3 regions of the Peribacillus sp. RS7 genome follow, and region 3 is predicted to be linked to each of the others. Evidence: riboswitches for the same ligand, from Rfam matches in the RefSeq annotation. Region 3 holds a riboswitch; each other region holds the start of a gene.
What was found. Region 3 has a riboswitch for cyclic di-AMP ahead of ACDZ29_RS11975 (cation:dicarboxylate symporter family transporter). Riboswitches for the same ligand answer to the same signal wherever they lie in the genome.

Region 1 (5,812 bases), 1.0 Mb from region 3:
TATTATGGATATAGGACTGATCAACGGGTTATTAAGTAATGGTGGATAAATACTATCAGAAGGCAGTTAGAGCACATTCTTGATACCTTTAAATGCCAGTGGACATTAAATAATCAACGGGTTCCAATAGTGTGTGAACGCCATCTGTAACGCATTTTTGATGCAGCTGTTACATGGGCGCCGACCGAAATCGATATAATTAAATGGTGGGATTTAATGGGAAGAGGTGATAGTTTTGTCGGAGACGATTACAACCTATGAAGATCTATTGAACATGCTGGATTCGTTATTGCGTGAGCCCACTGCATTCTGGAATGGTTTTTATGAAGACCGTGAAAAAGGGATTCCCTTTTTCGGAAACCTCCCTGATGAGAATTTGGTTCAATACTTTGATAGTGGGTCACTTGGGTCAGGAAAGGTTCTTGAGCTTGGGTGCGGACCTGGAAGAAATGCTATTTACCTTGCTCAAAAGGGCTGTTCCGTTGATGCGGTGGATCTTTCAAAGGAAGCCTTGGAATGGGGGAAAGAACGAGCGGAAGAAAGCAAAGTGCACGTGAACTTCATTCAAAGGAATATATTTGAATTGGACATTGGGGAAGGGCAATATGACTTTGTATATGATTCAGGTTGTTTTCATCATATTGCTCCACATCGAAGGATCAATTATTTGGAGATGGTGAAAAAGGCGTTAAGGCCTAAGGGAATGTATTCGATTACTTGTTTTGTGGAAGGCGGCATATTGGGTGGTGCAGATATCTCGGATTGGGAGGTATATAGGCAAAGAAGCCTTAAAGGCGGATTAGGTTTTACTGAAGAAAAACTTAGAATGATCTTCAAGGATTTTGAAGTGGTGGAAATACGTAAAATGAGGAAAATGGAACAATCTGATGAAACCTTTGGGGTGCAGGGTTTATGGACCGCAATATTTATGAAAAGGTAATTCTCATGAGGTTAATTAGGTTATGTGGATAGTATAGCTCAATTTCACTGAACGGAGGATCTGGGATCAGGTCCTTTTTTACGTGATAAAGAAAAGGGGCAGGATGGCGGTGAATTTGTTAACAAAAAATAAAAATGGTAAACTATAACAAAAAAATACGATTTGGTGAATGCCGCTTTACCAGAATGATAGATGAATGTTCTTGCAGATTTTTTTTTTGAAAAATCAGTGGTTGTATGGTTTCAAAAACAGCTGGGAAGGTATATGGAATGGAGGGACCATTGGCATGGGATCTTAAGTATTGAAGCGGTTATCCTCGATGCTTCTTTTGTTGATAAAACGGTTAACTTTCAATACCCTGACAATGCTGGTTCAGCCTTTAATAGCATTAGATATTATAAAAAAATTAAATAGGTGGAGGAGTTTATGCACAGAAATAAAGAACTATATTCCTTTTTATTAGGTGAGGCAGCTCAATTGACTGAGGATTGGTACGCAACATTGAATAAAAATGATAAGTCGGGGGTTTATAGCTCACCCGATCCCAAAGTGATTAAAAAACTGAAGCAACAAAATAATGAGTTCCACTTACATTTCTTTCAGATATTTGTTACAGAGGAAAGGGAATTCTTTAAGCGTCTTGATGAGTGGATTGAAGATATCGGTCAGGATGAGCAGCATTTAAACACACCCATCTATTTTATATTGAGGGAGTTTTTTCGAACGCAAGAGCAATATCTGGATTACATTGACCGATTTGTGGGATTGCATGGAGATCGATATACACGGGAGGAAGTAAATTCCTGGTATCGGATAGTGGTCAAGGTGTTCAGTGAAGTGATGGAGAGGTTTACGGAAGCGAATCATAAATATGCCAATAAAATTATGAAAGCCCAACAGGCCACGATCGATGAATTGAGCACGCCCATCATTTCCCTTAAAGATAATACCGCGTTGCTTCCCCTGATAGGCGATATTGACACGACGAGGGGCATGTCCTTGCTTGAAAACACCTTACAAAAGTGCGCTGAAAAAAATGTCACCAGGCTTTTCATTGACCTATCGGGCGTTCATGCAATAGATAGTGCATCCGCCCACCAACTGTCACAATTGATTGAATCCTTACATTTGATCGGAATTCATACAACCCTTTCAGGACTTCGGCCGGAAATAGCCATGACTGCCGTTAAGCTTCAACTGCCTTTTGATAAAGTGACGATAAAGTCCACTCTTGCCCAAGCGATCAGTACGATAAAATAATACATACATATACATGGCAAGGGTATGCTCGTTATAAATTTCATCGAGAAGACCTCCATATGGCGGTCTTCTCGCATGTATAGGTGATGCTACATTCAAAATAGGTGGCGGGCTCCATAAGGCAAGAGCCGGAACCTGCCGGATTATTCAATATTTGCAAAGACGGCTAGGTCTTCTTTATTGCCAACGACCAAAAGCATATCTTTTTCATGGATATCCTGATCTGGTGACGGTGCTATGATAATTTCTCCGTTACTCACGATGGCAATGACGCTGATATTATATTTAGCGCGTAAATCAAGTTCCCTGAGGCTTTTTCCCTTCATGCTCATGGGGAGGATGATTTCCTCGATATTGTATTCTTTAGACAGCTCTATATAGTTCAGCATGTTAGGGAACAGGAGCTGATTCGCGACCCGTTCCCCCATATCCCTCTCAGGATAGATGACCCAGTCGGCACCAACTTTAGTGAGCACCTGACCGTGATTTTTATTAAGTGCTTTGGCAATGACCTTTTTGACCCCAAGCTCTTTTAAAAGCAAGGTAGTCAAAATGCTTGATTGCATATCATTTCCGATGGCTACGATGACACAATCGAAATTACGGATTCCGATGGATTTCAATGTCTCTTCTTCAGTGGTATCCGCCATGACTGCATGGGTAACGCTCAGTTCCGCATTCTCGACTCTTTCCTCGCTGATATCAATACCCAATACCTCTTGGCCAGCGGTATATAATCTATCTGCCACACTACTTCCGAATCTGCCTAAACCGATCACGGCATATTGTCGTTTTCCCATCATTTACACTCCTTCAGTTTTGGTTAACCAATCATGATTTTCCCTTTTGGATGACGGAAGGGATCTGGCTTACGCCTCATTGCGATGGCAAAGGCCAAAGTCAAAGGACCCACCCGGCCTGCAAACATCGTGAAAATGATAAGCATCCGGCCAACCGGTGATAATTCGGGAGTCAAACCCATTGAAAGTCCCACTGTGGCGAATGCTGAAGTGGCTTCAAATAAAATCATCAAGAAATCACTTCCGCTTTCTGTGATGGTCAGCAGAATGGAAATGATTGAAACGAGGAAGACCCCGATGAAAGTAACGGATAATGCTTTAAAGATGGTTTCATTCAAAATGCGGTGACGGAATAATACTACATCACCCTTTCCTTTAATCTGTGACCAAACCGTTCCAAGAAGCGTCGCAAATGTTGTTGTTTTAATCCCGCCGCCAGTCGATCCGGGTGAGGCCCCAACGAACATCAAGAAAATGATGAGCAGTAATGTAGGTTGAGTTAAATCAGGGATATTCAACGTATTGGAGCCTGCTGTCCTTGGTGAAACCGATTGAAATAAAGATGATAACGCTTTACCCATGAAAGATAAAGGCTGCAATGTTTTGGCATTACCGAACTCGAATAAAAAGATTAAAATTGCGCCGACGATTGTAAGGGTCAAGCTAGTCATCAGAACAACCTTCGTATGTACGGATAAACGATGGGTTTCACGATATTCGTATAGTTCATTCATTACGATAAAACCTATTCCGCCAAACGTGATGAGGAAGGCGACGGTAAGGGTTACGAATGGGTCCGATACATAAGGGGTCAAACTCCTGAATTCCCCCATTAAATCAAAGCCGGCGTTATTGAAATTCGATATGGAATGAAAAACCCCGTAATAGATCGCCTTGCCGACTGGCATGTCAAAAGAAAAGCGGATTGATAAGATAAGGGCACCCACGCCCTCAATGATGGCCGTGAAAATTAAAAGCCGTTTTACTAACTTGACTACACCTGCCATGGATAGATTATTTAAGGACTCCTGCAAGAGTAGCCTGCCTTTTAAAGAAATTTTTTTGCCTAATAAGAAAAAGAAAAACGTGGCAAATGTCATGAACCCTAGGCCGCCTATCTGAATCAGTGTTAAGATGACCAACTCACCAAAGGTGGTGAAAGTCGTTCCCGTATCCACCACCACAAGCCCTGTTACACATGTAGCGGAGGTTGATGTGAATAAAGCATCCAGAAAAGAAAGGCCATTCCCATTTTCAGTCGAAATCGGCAGGGTCAGCAAATAGGCCCCAATAAGTATCAGGATGGCAAAGCCGAGTACAAGGATTTTTGGCGGATCCAATAAATTTTTTGCTTTTATCAAATGATCATCCCTACCTATAAAAATATTGTGTAAAACTTATGAAATCTTAACCATCAATCCTCTTTATAAATCTTTTTCAAAGCATAATAAAAAGACCTGCGAAAACATCGAAAGGCTTTTTTGTCACAAAAAGAGTGCAAAAAAAGCTCCCGAAATAGGCGGTCTTATGACCTCCTTCGCTTTAGCCGACGAAGTTAGCTGACGGGTAGGATGGCGAAAGAGCTGATCTCATCCCTTCTGCAAGGCAGAATTAACCCCAAATGATTGGGTCCTCCGTACTCAATTCCCTTGAGTTTTGGCCGAATTGCATTAAATTGATAAACGTATTCTACTCCCATCATTTAGCAGTTGTAAACCCCTAAAGTGTAAAAAAATATTTCTTTAACAAGACTGAAAATTTACGTTTTATTTACATTTTAAAAACGTATTGACAAATATTAGTTAGCACCTTATGATAGGTTCGATTAAGCTGATTATGATGACCAAAATCGATGTACTTTATTCAACACTTTCAAGCAGAACATGTCATTGCAAATCTATTTTCTAATATAAATAAATTATTTTTCTTTTGAAAATCATAAAGAAAAAAAGTATGGCATTCTTATTTAAAGGTTTCAAACATTTTATAAAAAAGGCGGGCAATTATGGAGAAGACGTTCAATAGATATGTTATTAACGCTACAGGCAAGGGTGGACAGACATATTTAACACAATGCCAGGATAAAGATGCACTTAGGAAATGGATAGCCGATCATGAGGATCAAATCATAATGAATGAGTTAAGGATAACGGATAAGAAAAAGAATCCGTTGTTAAAATTGTTTTCTCTAAGGTAAATCAACTGAAATTATGTCATCCTGTGTACTATCCGGGAACTAGAGCGAAAAATCCATAACTTGTTTTGCTTTTAAACTCATTTATTTTTGAATGAGTTTTTTTGCGTTGAAAATTATGACGTTTACACTATTAATACAATAATGTTAAAATTTAGAAAAGTGATGAATCTGGATGTAATGAAGAGAAAGCAAATGGAATGACCACATATCAGAGAGCACCGTCAACTGGAAGGAGTAAGCATAAATTGAAGCAATTCTCCAGTATGGGAAGGGGATGCTGTGACGGGAACTTCCGTTATGGTGCGTAGTAACACCGCACTATTGATCTCGTCCCAGAGAAGCCTTTCCTGGGGATGGGATTTTTTTATTGTTTATATTTCCTTTTCTAAGGAGGAGAAGCGTTGACATTCAAAAATTCATTAGTAGCTTGGAAATATCCCTCCATCCTATTGTTCGGGATCGGGATTTCCAACTTTGGTGCATGGGTTTATTTTATTGCACTTAATTTAATCGTGCTTGATATGACTGATTCAGCTTTAGCGGTAGCTGGACTTTATATCGTTAAACCGATGGCTGCCATATTTACGAATGTTTGGGCAGGCAGCGTGATCGACC
Region 2 (5,812 bases), 740 kb from region 3:
ACCTATTTACCGATGAGCTTGGGAAGCATTATATGTTCAAGAAAGGCTCGAAGAAAGAGCTAGAAAATTTGGAACTTAATGTCGATGCGTATAAAGGGTTAGGTGGCAAGTATATATTTTCTGCTATACCAATCAACAATGCGAAGGAAAACGGGTTGGTACTAGAAAGGATTTTCACAAAGAAAGGAAGTATCTGGAAAATTCATTTATACAGAGTCACGTGAAAAGGGGGGAATATTGTGAATTCACCGATAGTAACGATTGTTGTACCTTGTTATAACGAAGAAAGCGTTTTGCAGGATACCATTTCCCAACTTTGTGGATTGGTGAGGGGTTTAGTCGAAGAAAACGTTGTATCCGATAAAAGTAAAATTCTATTGGTTGATGATGGAAGCAAAGATCAAACATGGAAGATCATTTATAAAGAAACGATTAACAATGAATTTGTTCGTGGGCTAAAGCTTTCCCGGAATGCAGGTCATCAAAATGCACTTCTGGCAGGAATGTTTACAGCAAATGAAGCCTCGGATTGTGTGATTTCCATTGATGCAGATTTGCAGGATGATATTCAAGTCATCCCTGAATTCATTCGGAAATTCAATGAAGGTTGTGAAATTGTATATGGTGTCCGCCAGAAAAGGGACCTTGATTCATTTTTTAAACGAACATCTGCAACTGGTTTTTATAAATTGATGAACAAGATGGGGGTTAACCTTATCTATAATCATGCCGATTTCCGGCTAATGAGCAAAAGGGCGATCGTGGAGCTGGAACAGTTTGAAGAAACGAATCTTTTTTTACGGGGAATCGTCCCGCTCATTGGGTTCAAGACGGACTCTGTTTATTATGACAGAAAAGAAAGATTGGCTGGGGAAACGAAGTATCCATTAAAGAAGATGGTTGCCTTTGCGCTTGATGGCATTACTTCTTTTTCAGTTACGCCGATCCGGCTTGTATTATGGCTAGGATGTCTTTCTTTTTTCATTAGCTTACTCTTTGGGTCATACTTTTTATGGTTAAAGTTTTATGGACAGACCGAAACGGGCTGGACCTCATTAATTACCTCCATATGGTTGATCGGTGGACTGCAGTTGATTGCTGTCGGCTTGATTGGGGAATATATCGGTAAAATATATAATGAATCCAAACGCCGGCCTAAATATATTGTTGATCTGGATCTATTTAATCCGCTCGATTTAACAAAACGGGAGCAACTAGACAATGAACGGAACAGTATTGAAAAACTATCTAAAACACACTAATTCCTTTATCCGCTTTTTATTGGTTGGAATAGTCAATACAGCGGTTGGACTTTCCATCATGCTTTTTCTCATGAATGTTCTTGATTTATCTTACTGGATCTCCACCTTTTTCGGCAATGGTACGGGAGCTGTAACGAGTTTTCTGTTGAACAGGACATTTACCTTTAAAAGCGATATAGACTTGCGGAGAGGAGTTGCCCGTTTCTTTTGCGTCATCCTGATTTGTTATTCCGCCGCTTATTCTTTAGGACAGGCCATTGCAGAATCGATGGAAGGATTCGTTCATTTATCCATACAGCAAAATGTGGCTGTACTCATTGGAACAATCTTTTATACAGTACTTAACTATATTGGCCAGAAATACTTTGTCTTTAAGAAAAGTAATTTGAGACCAATTCAAGAAGGAAGGAACTAATTAGAGTGGATCATTAGGAATAATGAATAATGCCCTCTGATTGGATGGAAATTAAAGTTGACTATCCAAACGGGGGCAGATCTGTTTAGTGGGAAAGCGAATTAGTTGATTGACTAGATAGGTATTCAGTTTCGTTTTTCGCTGTCTCCGTGGTGGCTGATGATTTTTCATTTTTGTGGACAGCCATATTGTTCATTGATCCGTTAATGCTTTGACCTGAAAATTTTCATCAGATATTATTTGTTTTTTTTCTTCTTTTTTAGACATGTCATTCACCTCTTTCCTTCCTTCAATCATTTGTTTTGATGACTTATGTAGTATACGTCATGAACAAAACCTCACTAACAATAAATTATTCTTTTTCCGTGTAAAATTTTCATTTACTTTTCCATTTCACGGGAGTATGATAATCAACAGTTTCATATTTCTAAATCGCTTAAACCTAATGGTACGGGGGACCCGTTATAGGGATTGTTTTTCAATCCAAGGGGTGAATCCTTTCAAGGTAAAGGTAGGGCTACTCTTAGGTCCGAATCCGACAGCTAACCTCGTAAGCGTTATATGAGAAGGAAGGTGGAGCTTGTCAGACAAAAAAATTGATGTCTACAGGTCTATTTAGCTATGACTTGTAGGCATTTTTCTATTTCGTCTTGTTTTTTGCAATAACTGGGGGAACATAAATTTATAACTAAAATATGGTGGTGAATACTTGATGTTATCTTCTATAAAGAGGTTCTTGATAGGGAGACCTTTAAAATCAAATGCACTTGGCGAGCAAAAGCTAAACAAAACTAAGGCTTTGGCCATCCTATCTTCTGATGCATTGTCTTCGGTTGCTTATGGACCTGAACAAATATTGATCGTTCTCATCACGGTCGGTGCCGCGGCATTCTGGTATTCAATCCCGATAGCAATCGGGGTATTGATCCTGTTAACGGCCTTGATCTTGTCCTATAGACAAATCATTTTTGCCTACCCCCATGGCGGGGGAGCCTATGTGGTTTCAAAAAACAATTTAGGCATCAATCCAGGGTTGATAGCTGGAGGATCCTTATTGGTCGATTATATATTAACTGTCGCTGTAAGTGTTTCTGCAGGAACGGATGCCATCACGTCCGCTTTTCCAGGCCTGCATTCATATAATGTCGGCATAGCCATCATTTTCGTCATTCTACTTACGATCCTAAATCTTAGGGGGGTTACGGAGTCGGCCTCTGTTTTGGCCTATCCGGTGTACCTATTCGTTTTAGCATTGTTCATCTTGATTGGTGTAGGAATATACAAGATCTTGACAGGTGGAGTTTCACCGGAATTGCACGCGCCAATTGGGACCCCGGTAGCGGGCATTAGTTTATTTATACTGCTAAGAGCATTTGCATCAGGCAGCTCCGCATTGACAGGAGTCGAAGCGATTTCCAATGCGATCCCGAACTTTAAAGATCCAGCCCCGAATAATGCTGCAAAAACTTTAATAGCGATGGGGTCCTTACTAGCTGTATTATTTTCGGGAATCGTATTCTTAGCCTATTATTTAAGCATTGTTCCCAGCGCAGAGGTCACGGTCGTCTCGCAGATTGCTGAAGAAATCTTTGGACGGAATTTCATGTATTTCTTCATTCAAGGTACGACTGCATTGATCTTGATACTGGCCGCAAATACTGGCTATTCGGCATTCCCGCTGCTTGCGGTAAATCTTGCAAAGGATAAATTCATACCAAGGGCGTTTACGATTAGAGGGGACCGATTAGGATATTCCAATGGAATTATCATACTGGGGCTTGCGTCTATCATCTTAATAGTCGCATTTAAAGGACATACAGAAAATCTAATTCCCCTTTATGCTGTAGGGGTATTTATACCATTTACGCTGTCCCAGACCGGGATGATCGTTAAATGGCTCCGCGAAAAGCCAAAAGGCTGGGTGGTTAAATTAACCATTAATTCAATTGGTGCCATTATTAGCCTGGTCGTCACGATGATATTCTTTTTAACCAAATTTACCCAGGTATGGTCTGTTTTGATTTTTTTACCAATCATCATTTTAATTTTTCATCGAATTAGAAAGCATTATGAAGCAGTTGGTGACCAACTGAGGATTACAACTTGTGAGCCCATCTTACCAATAGAAGGGAATATCATTCTTGTCCCTGTGGCGGGTATAACTCATGTGGTTGAGAATTCCTTGAATTATGCTAAATCTCTTTCAGCAAATCAGATCATTGCCGTTTATGTTGCTTTTGAAAGAGAAGATGAAAAGAAATTCGAAGAAAAATGGAAAAAGTGGCAGCCTGATGTTAGACTCGTCACACTGAACTCTTATTACAGAAGCATCATTCAGCCATTAACTAAGTTTGTGGATACAGTTGAACATAAGGCGAGTGAATCTAACTATAAAGTTACAGTGATCATCCCGCAATTCATTCCGAAGAAGGGATGGCACAATATTCTTCATAACCAATCAAGTTTACTGATCCGTGCCTACTTACTTTATAGAAGAAATGTAGTTATTACGACAGTGCCATATCATTTGAAGAAGTAATTTAAGAATAGAAGCAGACCTTGATCAGGTTTGCTCAGACTGTAGGTAAATTCGAAGAAAGCGAATTTGCCTACAGTTTTTTTCTTTAAAAAACGTTCCAGTTGTTTTCAGAAATCCGCTCCCTATCCCGCCGACTGTATGCCAAGCCACCTCGCCGCAAGCGTTTCTGGTGCTCGTCTAGCCAGTTATTCGGCAGGAGTGTCGCAAATTTCTTCAATCTATTGGGGGTTTCATAAAACAGTAAAGACCATTTTATTAAATCATGGTTAGGGATGAGACCATTCCGAACTCCTTTTTGTCGACAAGCTGAGCAAACCTTGATAGGGTTTGCTTCTTTTTATTTTCACCCTAGAAACTTACAGAGAGTCAAGTGTTCTGTAAGTTGGACATTGGAACGGAAGGGTGGTTTTTGAACACTTCATAAAATTACCAAGGTTCAATTCAAAAAATGCGAACATATTAAAAAGAAGACTTAATGACATTTTCGCTATAGATTGGAACTTACATATATGGGGGTTGAAGATGGATATATTATTAGCTCTCTTGCCGGCATTATTCTGGGGAAGCATCGTTCTATTTAATGTGAAACTGGGGGGAGGACCCTACAGTCAAACATTAGGTACAACGATTGGCGCCTTGATTTTCTCAATTGGTGTTTATATTTTTGCCGATATTAAGTTATCCCTATTGGTATTTGGTGTCGGGGTCGTTTCTGGATTGTTTTGGGCCGTGGGACAAGCTAATCAGCTTAAGAGCATCGATTTAATGGGTGTTTCCAAAACGATGCCGATATCAACTGGATTGCAGCTCATTTCAACCACTTTATTTGGGGTCATTGTTTTTCACGAATGGTCTACAAAGAAAGCGGTCATTTTAGGCGTTTTGGCATTGGTTTTCATTATTATAGGAATTGTTTTGACCTCCTTGGAAGATAAAGAATCAAAAGAAGGAAAATCGGGAAACTTGAAGAAAGGAATTGTTATTCTCCTCATCTCGACATTCGGTTATTTGGTCTATGTGGTCGTGGCCCGTCTTTTTGATGTTGATGGCTGGTCAGCGTTGTTCCCTCAAGCGATCGGGATGGTGATAGGCGGTCTATTATTGACCTTTAAACATAAGCCGTTTAACAAGTATACGATTCGCAATATCATTCCGGGACTGATATGGGCAGCAGGGAACATGTTTTTATTCATATCCCAGCCCCGTGTTGGAGTGGCTACGAGTTTTTCCCTTTCTCAAATGGGCATTGTCATATCAACTATTGGCGGGATCATCATTTTACGTGAAAAGAAAACGAAGCGCCAACTAATTGGAATCGGCATTGGAATTATCTTGATTATCATAGCTGGGATTATGCTCGGATTGGCAAAAAGTTAATTGGAGGGTGATTAAATGTATACAGATTTAGAGGGTAAGGTCGTTGTTATAACCGGTTCATCCACTGGTTTAGGAAAAGCGATGGCCATTCGCTTTGCTCAGGAAAAGGCAAAGGTAGTCGTTAACTATCGCACAAATTCAGAGGAAGCGGATAGTGTATTGGAAGAGATCAAAACCAATGGCGGGGAAGTTATCGCAGTGAAAGGCGATGTCACCGTT
Region 3 (5,812 bases):
TTTCTCTAATGCTTCTTTCACTTCTTTTACAGCGTCATCCATATTAGTATCATAATCGTATTGTAATTGGATGGAAGACACATTAGCCATGGAAGACGAACTGACTAATTCGACTCCTGATAAATTCGTGACTTTCTGCTCTATCTGGTCTGTGAGTTTATCTGCCACTTCTTCAGGTGCAGCTCCGGGGTATACAGTGGAGATGCTTATTAAAGGAGTCGAGATGTTTGGAATGGTTTCTTGTTTCATGTTTAAACCGGAGTATAAACCCGCTCCAACGATGATGATCGTAAGTAACCAGATTGCCAATTTATTCTTTAAGGAAAATTTAATTATTGAATTCAAACTTGTACCCTCCATACTTAAAATTGTGACTAGTCGGTCATAAACTCAAATATATAGTATATGGATTATGATTGCAACAGATAATATTCGTGAGTTTTATCGTTGTGATTCCAAGGGTTTTGGGATACAATTTGGAAGAAGTGACTGAGCGGTCATAAGTGAACAATCTTTAAGAGATAGGATGAATTTGATGAATGAAAAACATAAGATGATCATAGATAAGTCTGTAGAGCTTTTCGCGGAGAAAGGCTATCATGCTACATCCGTTCAGGAAATTGCTGAAAAATGTGGGATAGCAAAGGGGTCTTTTTATAATTATTTTAAATCGAAGGAAGAATTATTAGTCTCCATTTTTAAATATTATTATGAAGCGTTGACGGACTCTTTACTTGACCTTGAGCTGGATGCTTCATTATCAAGTAAAGATAAGTTTTTAAGGCAAATCACTGTTCATATTGAGCATGTGACGGGAAATACCAACTTAATCAAAATGATGATGCAGGAACAAATGATTCATATCAGCAAAGAACTAGATAGATTTTTACATTATATCCATGAAGAGGGCATGATTTGGTTCAAGCGTAAAATCATTGAGTTATACCCAGGACTTTCGGCTGACCTTCTGCCGGATTGCACAATAATGTTAGATTCACTTTTCAAAGGATATATCGGAATATTAATCAGGAAAAAAAATGCTTTCGAAGTGGAATTGTTACCTAACTTCATTTTGAATCGGATGGATTCGATTATCGCAAGCCTGCAGATCATGGATGATCCATTATTGAAACAATTTCCTTTACACGAATGCTCACTGAGGGATTTGAGCCCAAAAGAGGAAATCCATTCAATCATAAGCAGGATGCTTGAAGTGGAAACACGTAAGGAAGAAGGAATGGAAACAAATAAATATACGGAAGCTCTAAAGGCGATCCAAGAAGAGTTTTCGAAAGTTAGGCCAAGTCCCATTATCTTGGAAAGTCTTTTGTTATTTTTGGAAAAAAATGAAAAAAGAAGTCACTTATGTTCAAAGCTTATCTTGACGATGAAGGAATATTTGACGAATATATGAAGGCTTTACTGAAAAGGGGCGTATAGCCTCTTTTTACTTTTGATATGACTTAGATTTCAAGCCATATGAATTTTTCCATTTGATAATGATTGAGTTTCAAAAGCGGGGGTTAGGGAAAAGTATAAGTAGCAGGAAGAAGATAATTCTTTCATTAATATGGGGGCTAGATCATGAGATGGAAAAAGGGAATGCTGATTTATAACAAAAATGCTGGAAATGGTAAACTCGCAAGGAATCTTGAGGCATGTCTTCCAGTTATAGCTCTTCATATTGATGAGTTCCTCATTCTACAAACGAAGGAAAAAGGCGATGCATCTCGTTTTTGCTCGGAATATGGTGAAGACATGGATGTAGTTTTCGTATTAGGAGGAGATGGAACTGTACATGAGTGTGTAAACGGCCTTTCACCGCTGGAGAAGCGGCCATTACTTGGGATTTTACCTGGAGGGACTTGCAATGACTTCTCCAGAACATTGAATATTCCTCAAAATGTTCGTCAAGCTGCAGAAGCAATAGTAAATGGCAAGGTTCGTTCAATTGATATCGGGCAGGCCAATAACGATTATTTTTCTAATTTTTGGGGAGTTGGACTTATTTCTGAAGCTTCAAGCAATATTGATGAGCAGGAAAAAAACAGATTCGGAAAGATAGGGTATTTATTAAGTGCGGTAAGGACGATTGGTGATAGTGCCCCCTTTCCCTATAAACTTGAATATGATGGGAATTTAATTGAAGGGAAAGCAATCATGATTTTGGTCTTGAATGGATGTTTTATCGGTACTAATTTATTGCCGTTTCCCATGGTTAGTCCAGACGATGGGCTCTTTGGCGTTGCCATCTTGGAGAACGCAAACCTTGGTGCATTTTTGGAAATAATAGCGATGAAACGTTCATGGACAGAAAATCTGAGCTCGGAAGCTGGAGTGACATATGTGCAGGCCAGTACCCTGACTATTGAATCCAAGAGGCCACTTGATGTGGATATGGATGGAGAGAACTATAGCCAAACACCTACTCGAATTAAAGTCCTTGACCATCATTTATCAGTATTAATTCCCAATTAGAGGGAGATTAATTATAAAGGGTAAGGATTATGTGTTTTTTTTGTTTCAATCATTCCTTATTTCTGCATTTGTTTCCAAAATAAGATAAAATATAGGATGATATATCATTTTTTGCAGGAGGAACACATATGGTGTACCAGGTCAGATTGTTAAAGGGCATTTTAGAGCCTAATCGGAGTCGTTATCAGCTGCAAAATGCAGAGGCAGTCACACGACTTGGTTGGAAATTACTATTTTTATATCTTCTTAGTCTTTTAGTATTTGCTATTGAGGGGTATTTTGGCATTGGATCTGAATCATTTTCCAAAGAAATCACGAAGATGGGTGTTAATGAATTTGAAGCAGGAAAGTTGCTGATATTGAGCGGCAATATAATAGCAGGCATAATCCACCCTTCCATATACATATTTTTATCAGCTCTATTCTTTTGGATCGTTACGGATATCCCGTACATAAAAATAGTCATCGTTCAAATGATCATTTTTGGTTTGCAATTGGTGGAAAAAATATTATTGATTCCTCTATTCGTATTAATGGATATAGGCAACGATGCCAATCCTTTTTCTTTAGGAATCATCAGTCAGTATTTTCTCAGAAGTGATTACTTTATTCACTTTTTCAGCGAAATCACCATTTTTCAATTTCTTATTATTGCCCTGCAATATTTTTATTTAAGGGAATTTTCAGAACGAAATAATTATTTGATCTTTTTAATGATTGTTCTATTCTATCTGGCCACTTGGTTTGTTAAAGCCTTTTTAGCATATATCCAAGTGGGCGTATTTGTATAAGGCGGGGTGAAAAGAATGAGCGGGAAATGGAAAATAGCAGCGGTCTCTATTGCGTCGACTGTTTTGATAACCGTTAACTTATACCTTATTGAAAAAAAGGAAAGCAAAGTGGAACGAACTGTTTTCGTGGAAAACTGGACAATGGTAAAAAAAGATACAATTACGGATACCATTCAAACGAATGGTGTAATTAAACCTTTGGAAGAGTATGATATCTATTTCGATACCAAGCAGAATGATTTTAAGAAATTCCTTGTAAAAGAAGGTGATGTGGTAACGGCTGGCTCCTCGTTGTTTGAGTATACGGCAACCGAACTTGATGCGCTTAAAGCGAATGTAGAATCGGAGAAAGCTGCCGCTGAGGGAGAAATTGTAGGGATTGACCAATACTTAGGGAAGTTGAGGTCTTATCAAGGGACATTGACCCGTGATCCCGATAAGGCGGTCATTGATGATTCAGTGGAAAGAAACTTGAATATCGATATAACAACAAGCTCTTCAGACCTTATTAAAAGTAATATTGAGCAAGAATTGTACAAGCAGGAACTCGAAAAAAACAGTTTGAATGAAAAAGTTAAAATGCTTGATGCTAAATTAAGGTCTATTGAGGAGCAGTCCAGCGCGATTGTGACGACGAGTGAAGCTGATGGTGTAGTTAAGAATATCAATGAAAACCTGAATAATCCCATTATATCCATTGTTTCGACAAATATGGCAATTGAAGGTGATTTCTCCGAAGAGGAGATGAAAAAGGCTGAAGTGGGCATGACTATAAAAGCAAGTTCTTCTGACTCAAAAACGACTTTGAAAGGAAAGATTGGCCGTATCCATTCCTACCCGGCAGAAGAGCCGTCCATAAAAAAAAATAACAGATTTCCATTTCAGGCTTTAATCGAACCTGAAGGTGAAGAAACCGAACCTTTGTTGGTGGGATCCAAAGTCAATCTTACTGTAATAACCAATGAGAAAGCGGGTGTACCCTCCATTCCTATAGAGGCAGTCCATTACAAAAAACAGCCGCATGTCTACAAGTTGACTAAAAAAGGCTTTGTGGATAAACACTACATCACAAAAGGACTTAAAGCTGAAGGAAAGCAAGAGCTCATAAAGGGACCGTCCGTAGGTGACGTCATCCTATTAGAACCGAATAGGGTAGTGAAGAACCATTCTTATTTTATTACTCCAATTCAATTTGAAAAAGTGAAAACTAAAACTTATAAGAAATTCACCTCTAGGGAAAAAGTAAGATATCTGTTACTTGGCATTCTGGAAAAATAACCGCTTCTTTAATAAGAAGAGAGGTGCAATTTGGTATTATTTATATATCCATATAACTTATATGTATAAAATCGGGCAATGGAATTATAGGTACAATAGTCATTAAGGCAGAATATTCAGACATGTTTTAAGATTTTTTCAAGAATGAATGCGAATAAATATTTACAGATTAACATTTTTAGTATAATATTTTATTATAAGTTAACTCGCTTAATCTTATTCCAAGAACGGGGGACCCATTATTGTGGATTTTATTATCCGCTAGGGGTGAATTCAGAAATGAAAGGGCATTTGTGTTTCCAATTCCTAACCCGACAGCTAACCTCGTCAGCGTCTTTAAGGGAACATGTGTGAATATTCACGCCAATAAGAAATCGACACATGAAGTGTCTTTTTTTTCGGCGTAAAGACAGAGTTTTTCAAAAAAAGAAAAATTACTTTCTTTTATTAGTATCTTGTTTCCCTTACCGAGACAAAATGTTTTTGCATCAAAGACTTTATGGAAGGTGAGGAAAGTATATGAAGAAATTTAAATTAAGTTTAGCTAGCCAAATTTTCATTGGTTTAATTCTAGGAATTATCGTGGGTGCCATTTTTTATGGTAATGAGACGGCTCAAAACTTTTTACAGCCATTCGGTGACATTTTCCTACGAATGATTAAAATGATTGTTGTGCCAATCATTGTATCAAGCCTTATCGTTGCTGTTGCGGGTGTAGGTGATTTGAAAGCAGTAGGTAAACTAGGTGCTAAATCACTATCATACTTTGTTGTGGTAACTATGATTGCGATTGCTGTTGGTTTAATTTCCGCGAATATCATTCAGCCTGGTGCTGGTGTAAATATGAATAATCTGGAACAAACTGATATCTCCACTTATGTTGATACAGCAGAAACTAAGCAGCATGAGTCGTTTGTAGATACACTTGTTCACATTGTGCCATCCAATCCAGTTAAAGCTATGGTAGAAGGCGATATGCTAGCGATCATTTTCTTCTCCGTATTGTTTGGGCTTAGTATTGCGGCTATCGGTGAAAAAGGTAAACCAGTATTCCGTTTCTTCCAAGGAACAGCTGAAGGAATGTTTTACCTAACAAATATGGTCATGAAATTCGCTCCAATCGGGGTATTTGCACTAATCGGTGTGACCATCTCCAAGTTCGGTCTGGAATCTTTAATTCCGTTAGGTAAGTTAGCGCTTTCTGTATACGGAACAATGATTTTCTTTGTAATTGTCATTCTGGGTCTTATTGCGAAATTTGTAGG

Region 1: it holds a riboswitch for cyclic di-AMP, as region 3 does, so the genes downstream of both, ACDZ29_RS06645 (TrkH family potassium uptake protein) here and ACDZ29_RS11975 (cation:dicarboxylate symporter family transporter) in region 3, are expected to answer to the same signal.
Region 2: it holds a riboswitch for cyclic di-AMP, as region 3 does, so the genes downstream of both, ACDZ29_RS15430 (APC family permease) here and ACDZ29_RS11975 (cation:dicarboxylate symporter family transporter) in region 3, are expected to answer to the same signal.

The regions. Positions count from the first base shown of each region.
Region 1 is NZ_CP168135.1:1,291,607-1,297,418, reverse strand. Features, by position in the region: gene ACDZ29_RS06665 (class I SAM-dependent methyltransferase) at 236-940, shown strand; gene ACDZ29_RS06660 (hypothetical protein) at 1,133-1,354, shown strand; gene ACDZ29_RS06655 (STAS domain-containing protein) at 1,367-2,200, shown strand; gene ACDZ29_RS06650 (TrkA family potassium uptake protein) at 2,344-3,000, opposite strand; gene ACDZ29_RS06645 (TrkH family potassium uptake protein) at 3,024-4,361, opposite strand; cyclic di-AMP (ydaO/yuaA leader) riboswitch at 4,530-4,672, opposite strand; gene ACDZ29_RS06640 (hypothetical protein) at 5,006-5,197, shown strand; gene ACDZ29_RS06635 (MFS transporter) at 5,599-5,812, shown strand, end outside.
Region 2 is NZ_CP168135.1:3,073,801-3,079,612, forward strand. Features, by position in the region: gene ACDZ29_RS15415 (DUF6044 family protein) at 1-224, shown strand, start outside; gene ACDZ29_RS15420 (glycosyltransferase family 2 protein) at 240-1,262, shown strand; gene ACDZ29_RS15425 (GtrA family protein) at 1,222-1,677, shown strand; cyclic di-AMP (ydaO/yuaA leader) riboswitch at 2,101-2,250, shown strand; gene ACDZ29_RS15430 (APC family permease) at 2,390-4,216, shown strand; gene ACDZ29_RS15435 (RhaT/GlcU family sugar-proton symporter) at 4,739-5,593, shown strand; gene ACDZ29_RS15440 (SDR family oxidoreductase) at 5,609-5,812, shown strand, end outside.
Region 3 is NZ_CP168135.1:2,338,083-2,343,894, forward strand. Features, by position in the region: gene ACDZ29_RS11950 (efflux RND transporter permease subunit) at 1-345, opposite strand, end outside; gene ACDZ29_RS11955 (TetR/AcrR family transcriptional regulator) at 536-1,414, shown strand; gene ACDZ29_RS11960 (diacylglycerol/lipid kinase family protein) at 1,585-2,478, shown strand; gene ACDZ29_RS11965 (hypothetical protein) at 2,607-3,269, shown strand; gene ACDZ29_RS11970 (efflux RND transporter periplasmic adaptor subunit) at 3,285-4,547, shown strand; cyclic di-AMP (ydaO/yuaA leader) riboswitch at 4,745-4,895, shown strand; gene ACDZ29_RS11975 (cation:dicarboxylate symporter family transporter) at 5,067-5,812, shown strand, end outside.